Regions from separate parts of the Modestobacter sp. SYSU DS0511 genome, predicted to be linked through region 1. Evidence: riboswitches for the same ligand, from Rfam matches in the RefSeq annotation. Region 1 holds a riboswitch; the other holds the start of a gene.
The links. A riboswitch is a leader RNA that binds a small molecule or an ion and turns the genes downstream of it on or off. The one in region 1 is predicted to bind thiamine pyrophosphate.
Positions count from the first base shown of each region.

Region 1 (4,403 bases):
CGTCGGCCAGGGTGCGGAGGAACTCCGGGTCGTGGCTGGCGAACACCACCGTGGCGCCCGCGGCGACGTCGTCGCGCAGCCGGGCGGCCAGCTGCCGGCGCATCCCGGTGTCCAGCCGGCGCTCGGGCTCGTCGAGCACCAGGAGCCGGGCCGGGCGCACGAGCGCCGCGGCCAGCGCGAGCCGCCGCCGCTGCCCGGAGGAGACCGCCGAGGGCAGCGCCTCGGCCCGCCCGGCCAGCCCGAACGCCTCGACCTCCCGGGCGACGACGTCCTCGGGGTCGGCCACGCCGTGCCCGCGGGCGGTCAGCAGCAGGTGCTCCACCCCGGTGAGCGCGGGGAAGAACGCGTCCTCGTCGAGCACGGTGGCCACCTCGGCGCGGAAGGCCGCCGAGCGCTCGTCGACCGGGTCCCCGGCGTAGCGCACCGTCCCGCCCAGCGGCGGGAGCAGCCCGACCAGGGTCTGCAGCACGGTCGACTTGCCCGCGCCGTTCGGCCCGACCAGGCCCAGCGCGGTGCCCGGCTGCACCGCCACGGTGACCGGCGCGCAGACCGGCTCACCCGCGGCGTACCCGACCAGCAGGTCGTCCGCCGCGAGGAGCACCGGCTCAGGCACCGGCCCAGGCGGCGTCGAAGAAGCCGACCTCCAGCTCCATGGCCCGGCGGTGGGCGGCCCGCACCGCGACGAGCTGCTCGTCGGAGGCGCCGGCGCACAGCTGGTCGAGCAGCCGCTCCAGGGTGGCGGCGAGCTCCTCGAACTCGGGTGCGGCGTAGGTGTCCACCCACTCCCGGTAGGGCCCGGCGGCGCGCGGGGCCAGCTGCTGCCCCAGGTGGGCGTAGAGCCGCATGCACGGGGTCATCGCGGCGCAGGTCAGGGCAGCGTCCCCCCGGCCGGCGGCGTCGATCAGGAAGTCGACGTACGCCGACGTCGCCGGCAGCGGCTGGACGTCGGTGAGGTCGATCCCCCACTGCTCCGCGTAGCCGCCGTGCAGCCGCAGCTCCTCCTGCACACCCGCCCGCAGGTCGGTGAGCACTGCACGCACGCCGGGGTTCCCGCTGCTCTCCGCCCCCAGCCGGTAGGCCCGGGCGAAGGCGTCGAGGAAGAACGCGTCCTGGGCGACGTAGCCGGCGAACCGCTCCCGGGGCAGCGTGCCGTCGGCGATCCCCTGCACGAACGGGTGCGCCAGCGCGGCCGCGGCCAGGTCGGCGTCGGCGGCCCACAGCTCCGCGGAGACGCTCACGCCCCCTCCATCGCCATGTCCCAGAAGGCGATCTCCGCGTCGATCACCTCGGCGAACACGGCGTCGGCCTCGGCGGCGGACGGCGGGTGGGCGTCGGCGGCCGCGGCCAGCCCGGCCACGTAGCCGGCGAACCCCGGCACCGTCCAGTGCTCGACGAACTCGCGGTACTGCGGGGCCCCGGGCAGCGCGCCGGACCAGGCGTCGAGGTAGGTGCGCTCGATCGTCCACAGCGCGGTCAGCCCGGTCGGGACGTCGGCGCCGTCGAGCCGGGCCAGCAGCTCGGCGTAGGCCGTGGTGGCCGACAGCGCCGGGGCATCGAGGTCCAGCCCGCGGGCCGCGGCCAGCTGCTCGAACCAGGCCAGCTCGTCGACCAGCGCGACCAGCCCGCCGGCCAGCACCGCCTGCGCCGGCCGGGGCGCCCGGGCCAGCAGCCGGGCCTGGAAGCGCAGCAGGTCGGCGACGAACCGGGCGTCCTGCACCAGCCAGGTCTCGAAGGCCGCCACCGGCACGGTGCCCTCGCGCACCCCGGTGAGGAAGGGATGGGCGGTGGCAGCCCGCCAGGAGTCGGGGGAACGGGTCAGCAGCTCGTCGACCGGCACGGCCGGGACTCTAGCCAGCCCGGCCACGCAGCCGGGTTCCGGACGGGGTGTTCCAGACGAGGAGGTTCCCCGGCGGTGTGCCGGTGCGCCCCCGGTGGCTAGTGTGGCGGTCGTCATGGCCGATGCCATGTGCGGGAGCTCGGGCGGAACCGGGCTGAGAGGGCGGCTGAGCGCCGCCGACCGCTGGAACCTGACCGGATAATGCCGGCGTAGGGAGCGACACCGTGAGCACCTCCACCCCTCCGTCCCCCGTGACCGGGGACGCCCCCCTCACCCTCACCGAGGCGCCGCCGCGCACCCTCGGGCTGCGCGACGCGCTCGGCCTGTGGGGCAACCTCGGCGTCAGCCTGCTGCTGCCGGTGGCCGCGGTCTACGTGGTGCTGCCCGGCCGCCCGCTGGCGGTGACGATCGGCGCCATCGTGGTCGGCGCCCTCATCGGCGCGGCGCTGCTGGGCGCCACCGCTGCCGCCGGCGCCCGCGAGCAGGTGCCGGCGATGGTGCTGCTGCGCGGACTGCTCGGCCGGCGCAGCTCCTACCTGCCGACGGCGCTGAACCTCGTGCAGTGCGTCGGCTGGGCCACCTTCGAGATCGTGATCATCGCCGAGGCCGCCTCCCGGGTGCTCGACGCGCCGCGCTGGCCGTTCGTCCTCGGCGCCGGGGTGCTGGCCACCGCCATGGCGCTGCGGCCGCTGGGCGTCGTCCGGCTGCTCGCCCGCTACGCGGTGTGGGCGGCGCTGGCCGCGCTGGTCTACCTCTACGTGCAGGTGCTCCGCGAGCCCCTGCCCGAGCTCGCCGAGGGCAGCGCCACCTCGTTCTGGACCGCCGCCGACATCGTCATCGCGCTGCCGGTGTCCTGGATCCCGCTGGCCGCCGACTACACCCGGCACGTGCGCAGCAGCCGGGCGGCCGGCCTCGGCGCGGGTCTGGGATACGGCATCGCGACCGTCGTCATGTTCACCCTCGGGGTGCTCGCGCTGGCCGCCTACGGCAGCGCCGGGCTGGACGTCATCGACGCACTGCTGGTGGTGCCGCTGGGTGCGCTGGCGGTGCTGCTGCTCGTGGTCGTCGAGCTGGACGAGGCGTTCGCGAACGTCTACTCGACCGCGGTGTCCGCGCAGAACGTCGTCGCCCGGGCCGACCGGCGGGTGCTGGCGGTCGCCGTCGGCGCGGTCGCCACGCTGCTGGCGCTGACCTTCGACATCGCCGCCTACGAGCCGTTCCTCTTCCTGATCGGTGCGGTGTTCGTGCCGCTGGCCGGGGTGTTCCTGGTGGCCTACTGGCTCTTGCCCCGCGGCGCCTGGAACACCTCCGACACCGCGCCGGCCCGCCTGGAGCTGCTGGTGCCGTGGATCGCGGGCTTCGTCGCCTACCAGCTCACCCTGCCCACGTACTTCGCCGGCCCGGGCGCCGGCTGGACGACGTGGTGGACCGAGCGGCAGACCGACCTGGGCATCGACCCGGCCAACGGCTGGTCCGCCTCGCTGGTCAGCCTGGCGGTGGCCGTGCTGCTCACCCTGGTCGTGCGGGCCCCGGCGCTGGTGCGGGGGCGCCGGTCGTGAGCCTGGGGCGGCTGCACGTGCTCACCGACGCCCGCGGCGGGGCGGCGGCGCTGGCCGCGGTCGAGGCCGCCGTCGCCGCCGGGGCGCCGGTCGTGCAGGTCCGCACCAAGGGCGGCACCGACCGCGAGCTGTACGAGTTCGCCCGCGCCGTCGTCGCCGTCTGCGCCCCGGCCGGCGCCACCTGCCTGGTCAACGACCGGGTCGACGTCGCCCTGGCCGTCGGCGCCGACGGCACCCACCTGGGCGCCGGCGACCTGCCGTTGGCCGCCGCCCGCCGGGTCGCCGGCCCCGGTCACCTGCTCGGCGGAACCTGCCGCGACCCCGAGCTCGCCCGGCAGCTGGTCTCCGAGGGCGCCGACTACCTCGGCGTCGGCCCCGCCTGGCCGACCACCACCAAGACCGGCCTGCCCGACGCGCTGGGCCCGGGCGGCATCGCGGCGGTCGCCGCCGCGGTCGACGTCCCGGTGATCGCCATCGGCGGGGTGACCGCGGCGCGGGTGCCGGCGTTGCTGGCCGCCGGGGCCACCGGGGTCGCCGTCGTGGGCGCGGTCTCCGCCGCCGCCGACCCCGCCGCGGCGACCCGGGAGCTGCTGACCGCACTGGACGCCGCCCGGTGACCGCCCTTGGTCGCCAAAATGGCCATTTTGGCGGAAGCGGTGAGGGACCCGTGGGCGGTGACCGGGTGGACGTCGTCGTCGCCGGGGGCGGGCTGATCGGCCTGTCGGTGGCCTGGCGGGCCGCGCAGCGCGGGCTGTCGGTCACCGTCGTCGACGACGCACCCGGTGCCGGTGCCTCCGCCGCGGCCGCCGGGATGCTCGCCCCGGTCACCGAGGCCTCCTACGGCGAGGAGGCGCTGCTGCAACTGTGCGTGGCGTCGCTGCAGCGCTACCCCGCCTTCGTCGCCGAGCTCGAGCAGGCCAGCGGTCTCCCGGTGGAGCTGCGCACCGCCGGGACGCTGGTCGTCGGGTTCGACGCCGACGACGTCCGTCAGCTGGACGAGCTGCACG
Region 1 is NZ_JBJGZY010000021.1:45,598-50,000, reverse strand. It holds gene ACI783_RS12215 (ABC transporter ATP-binding protein) at 1-613, opposite strand, end outside; gene ACI783_RS12210 (TenA family protein) at 606-1,238, opposite strand; gene ACI783_RS12205 (thiaminase II/PqqC family protein) at 1,235-1,837, opposite strand; TPP riboswitch at 1,959-2,070, shown strand; gene ACI783_RS12200 (purine-cytosine permease family protein) at 2,062-3,396, shown strand; gene thiE (thiamine phosphate synthase) at 3,393-4,013, shown strand; gene thiO (glycine oxidase ThiO) at 4,010-4,403, shown strand, end outside.

Region 2 (4,403 bases), on a different contig from region 1:
CACCAGCGCGGCAGCGACGACGAGCGCGCCGGCCGAGGACACGACGATCCCGCGTCGCGTCGCGCGACGGGTGGGACGGCGGAGGGTCACCCTCGTCATGCCTGGCTCTCCGGGGATCCGGGGGAGTCGGCCGCGCCGGCCACCTCCTGCAGCCCTCGACGCTAGGACCGGGCGGCCCGACCCGGGAAGACTCCTGGTGACCGTGCCACTCCACTGGGTGACTGGATGTGGGAGGTGCGACTCAGGGCCGGGCGAGCCGGTCACGCTGGGTGGTCCGACGCCGCCGAGCTCAGCGCTGCGGGGCCACCAGCCGCATCGGCAGGTGCAGGATGCCGTCCTCGTCGTAGTCCGGGCCCGACCGGCGGAAGCCGAAGCGCTCGTACCAGCTCTCCAGGTACGCCTGGGCGCCGATGTCGACGGTGCGGCCCGCGCACAGCTCGAGACCGCGGCGGATCAGCGCCGCGGACAGCCCCCGACCTCGCGCGCCCACGGCGGTGGCCACCCGGCCGATGGCGCGGTCCTCGCCGTTGTGCAGCACCCGGATCGTGGCCAGCACCGTGCCGTCGTCGTCGGCGAACCAGAGGTGCTCGGTGGTCGGCTCGGTGTCCCGGCCGTCGAGCTCGGGGTACGGGCAGGCCTGCTCCACGACGAACACGTCGACCCGCAGCCGCAGGATGCCGTACAGCTCGGCCGGGGTCAGCTCGGCGAACGGCGCCTGGCGGAGGCGGGGCGAACCGGTCACCCGTGCATCGGTCACCGCGTCATCGTCGCAACCGATCAGGCCGCCGCCCGCCGCAGGTGGTCGCGGTGGGCCAGCAGCGCCCAGACGACGTGGCCGAGGTCCATCCGTTCCCCGCCGGCCGGCAGGGCGTCCGGGAGCGGGCCGTCCGGGACCAGGGAGAGCAGCGACCGGGCCGGCCCGGTCCCCTCGACGGGCAGGCCGGCCTCGAACGCGGCATCGGCCGGGGCCCAGATCCGCTGCCCCGCCCGGTTGTGGGCGACCAGCTGCCGGCCCCGGCGGTCCAGCACGATGTCCTCGTCGTGCACCAGTCCGTGGTCGACGTCGCAGAGCAGCACCATCGCGGACACGTCGGTGCGACCGCCCAGCCGCCACGGGGTCAGGTGGTGGGCGTGCAGCCGCTCGATCCGGGTCTCGGTGCAGCCCGGCCGCGCGCAGCCGCCGTCCCGGGCCAGCAACGCCCGCCGCTGGGCCCGGGTCGCCAACCGCCGGCGGCGGCCCAGTGCGAGCGGCTGGCCGTGCCGTTCGACGATGACCGTCAGCGACGCCTCGCACGCCATCCGCCGCACCTGGGCAGGGGAGAGGGCCGGGCCGCCCTCCAGGTGCGCCCGTCCGGCCGCGGCGTCGTCGGCGAGCACGTCGGCGTCCACGTGCACCACCACCTCCCGGCGTGGCGGGTCGCCGGCTCGACGTCCGCTGTCGGCGGCGACCTCGGCCAGCTGGGCCAGCGCGCGGCAGCGGCGGGCGCTCATCCGTTCCCGCGGGAACATTTCGGGATCGGCCGTGCGGTCGGCCGTGCGGTCGGACGGGGCGTCGGCCGCAGCCGCCCTGGTCGCGGCGGCGCGTTCCCGGCGCGCATCCCGCTCGGCCAGTGACTCGACCGCCACCAGCAGCGCCGCGCCGGACTCGCCGTCCATCCGGACCTGCAGCACGAGCATGCCGTCGGCGTCCCAGTGCCACCGGAAGGAACGCTGCTCGGCGACCCGCCCCTCGTCGACGGCGTCCGACCGTCGCCAGGCGCGCACCACCCGCTCCACCTGGGACGCCGTGGCGTGCCGCGCCAGTTCGACCAGTTCGACCTCCGTGGCGGCGTCGGCCACCCGGGTGATCGCCCGCACCTTCGAGTACGACAGCCGACCGGCGGCGAACGCCTCTGCCGTCACCGGCAGTGGACCCAGCGCCCGGGCGACCCGGACGTGCTCCCGTGCGGCGCCCGGGCTCATGCCGCACTGCCAGGCGAGCCAGTGCGCACAGCTCTGCACCCCGGCCTCGCCCCAGCCTCCGCGGGCGTCGAACTCCGCGACCAGCCGCAGCCAGGCAGCCGTCGCCGCCGCGAGCCGCACCGCCCCGGACCGGATCTCCCGGGCCAGCTCCTCGACCGACCGCTGCTCCGCCACGTCCTGCACCGCTCCGACTGCACCCATGACGCGATGCTGCCGAGGGGGTACGACAGAACTGCAGCTCAGCGGCCCGCCGGCGTTCCCGCGGGAACGCCGGCGACTCGATCGCGGGGCGGCCCTCAGTCGCGCGCCGGCCCGGTACCGCTCGGCGTCCGCGGGACGGCGCACCTTGGTGTCCAGCTGGGCCTGGGTCAGCGCGGCGGTCCGCTCGGCGACCTTCTCCTTGCCGGCGTCGATCTCCGCGTCGATCTCGGCCTGCTTGAGCTGCAGCTGCCGCTGGGCCACCGCGATCGCCTCGTCGGCCAGCAGCTGCTCCTGCTGGGCGGTCTCCCGGGCGCGCGCCTCGGCGATGCTCTCCTCCTTGAGCACCCGGCGGCCCAGGTCGGCCCAGGTCGGCCCAGGTAACTGCCCTCGGCCTGGATGTCCGGCAGCTGGAAGGTGTCCAGCACCAGCCCCTGGCCGGTCAGCGAGGACTCCGCCGGTGTTAGCGTCGATGTCCTGACACGGGGTGTCCCGCCCGGGACTGAGATCACACCCGTCGAACCTGCTCCAGTTCGCACTGGCGAAGGGATGTCACCGCGTGGACGCCACCTCCCTGCGCACCGCCCGTGAGGCGCTGCGCGACACCGCACCCCTGGTGCACTGCCTCACCAACACCGTGGTGCAGACGATCACCGCGAACGCGCTGCTCGCCGTGGGCGCGGCCCCGGCGATGGTCGACGACCCGGCCGAGGCCGGCGAGTTCGCCGCCGTCGCCTCCGCGGTGCTGATCAACGTCGGCACCGTCTCCCAGCGGACCGCCGACGCGATGCGCCTGGCCGCTCGTGCCGCGGGCGAGGCGGGGACCCCGTGGGTGCTCGACCCGGTCGCCGTCGGGGGGCTCGGGTTCCGCACCGCCCTCGCCGCCGACCTGGTCGAGCTGCGGCCCACGGTCGTCCGCGGCAACGCCTCCGAGGTGCTCGCCCTGGCCGGCGCCGGGGCCGGCGGACGCGGTGTCGACAGCACCGCCGCCCCCGACGACGCCGTGGAGATCGCCGCCTCCCTGGCCCGGCGCACCGGCGGGGTGGTGGCGGTCAGCGGTCCGGTCGACGTCGTCACCGACGGTGAGCGCACGCTGCGCGTCGGCGGCGGCTCGGTCCTGCTCACCCGCACCACCGGCGCCGGGTGCGCGCTGGGCGCGCTGACCGCCGCCTACGTCGCCGCCACCGGCGACCCGCTGCTGGGCGCCGTCGCCGCCCACGCGCACGTGGCGCTGGCCGCCGAGGTCGCCGCCGACCTCGCCGACGGGCCGGGCACCTTCGCCCCGCAGTGGCTCGACGCGCTCGACGCCCTCGACGGCGAGGCGCTCACCCGCGCCGACGTCCGCGCCGCCTGATGCGACGCGCCTTCGACCCCACGCTCTACCTGGTCACCGACACCCTGCTGTGCGCGCCGCGATCGGTGCCGGAGGTGGTCGCCGCCGCGGTGGCCGGAGGGGTCACCGCCGTCCAGGTGCGGGACAAGACCGCGGGCCGGCGAGACCTGCTCGCGCTCACCCGCGCCGTCCAGGCGGTGCTCGCCCCCACCCCGGGGGTGCGGCTGTTCGTGAACGACGCCGTCGACGTCGCGCTGCTCGCCGGCGCCGACGGGGTGCACGTCGGCCAGGACGACCTGCCGGCCGGCGAGGTGCGCACCCTGCTCGGCCCCGACGCCCTGGTCGGGGTCTCGGTGGGGGACGACGCCGACCTGGACGGGGTGCTGGCCCTGCCGCCGGGCACGGTCGACGTGGTGGGGCTCAGCCCGGTGTGGGCCACCCCGACCAAGCCCGACGCCGGCCCGGGGCTCGGGCTGACCGGCGCCCGGTCGCTGGCCGCCCGGGCGCACGCCGGCGGGATCGCCGCTGTCGCGATCGGCGGCATCTCCGCCGCCAACGCCGCCGAGGTGCGGGCGACCGGCGTCGACGGCGTCTGCGTCGTCTCGGGCATCTGCGCCGCCCCCGATCCCGCCGCCGCCGCCCGTGAGCTGCGGGCCGCGCTGACCCAGGAGCTGATCGACCGATGACCGCCGCCGTCGCCCTCACCGTCGCCGGCTCCGACCCCAGCGGCGGCGCCGGCATCCAGGCCGACCTGAAGACGTTCAGCGCGCTGGGCGCCTACGGCACCGCGGTGCTGACCGCGCTCACCGCGCAGAACACCCGCGGTGTCACCGGCGTGCACGGCGTCCCGGCGGAGTTCGTCGGGGAGCAGCTGCGCACCCTGTTCGCCGACGTGACGGTGCACGCCACC
Region 2 is NZ_JBJGZY010000006.1:25,880-30,282, reverse strand. It holds gene ACI783_RS04715 (hypothetical protein) at 1-99, opposite strand, end outside; gene ACI783_RS04710 (GNAT family N-acetyltransferase) at 290-757, opposite strand; gene ACI783_RS04705 (DUF222 domain-containing protein) at 778-2,508, opposite strand; TPP riboswitch at 2,634-2,727, shown strand; gene thiM (hydroxyethylthiazole kinase) at 2,720-3,514, shown strand; gene thiE (thiamine phosphate synthase) at 3,514-4,179, shown strand; gene thiD (bifunctional hydroxymethylpyrimidine kinase/phosphomethylpyrimidine kinase) at 4,176-4,403, shown strand, end outside.
Region 2: another riboswitch for thiamine pyrophosphate. It lies ahead of thiM (hydroxyethylthiazole kinase); the one in region 1 lies ahead of ACI783_RS12200 (purine-cytosine permease family protein).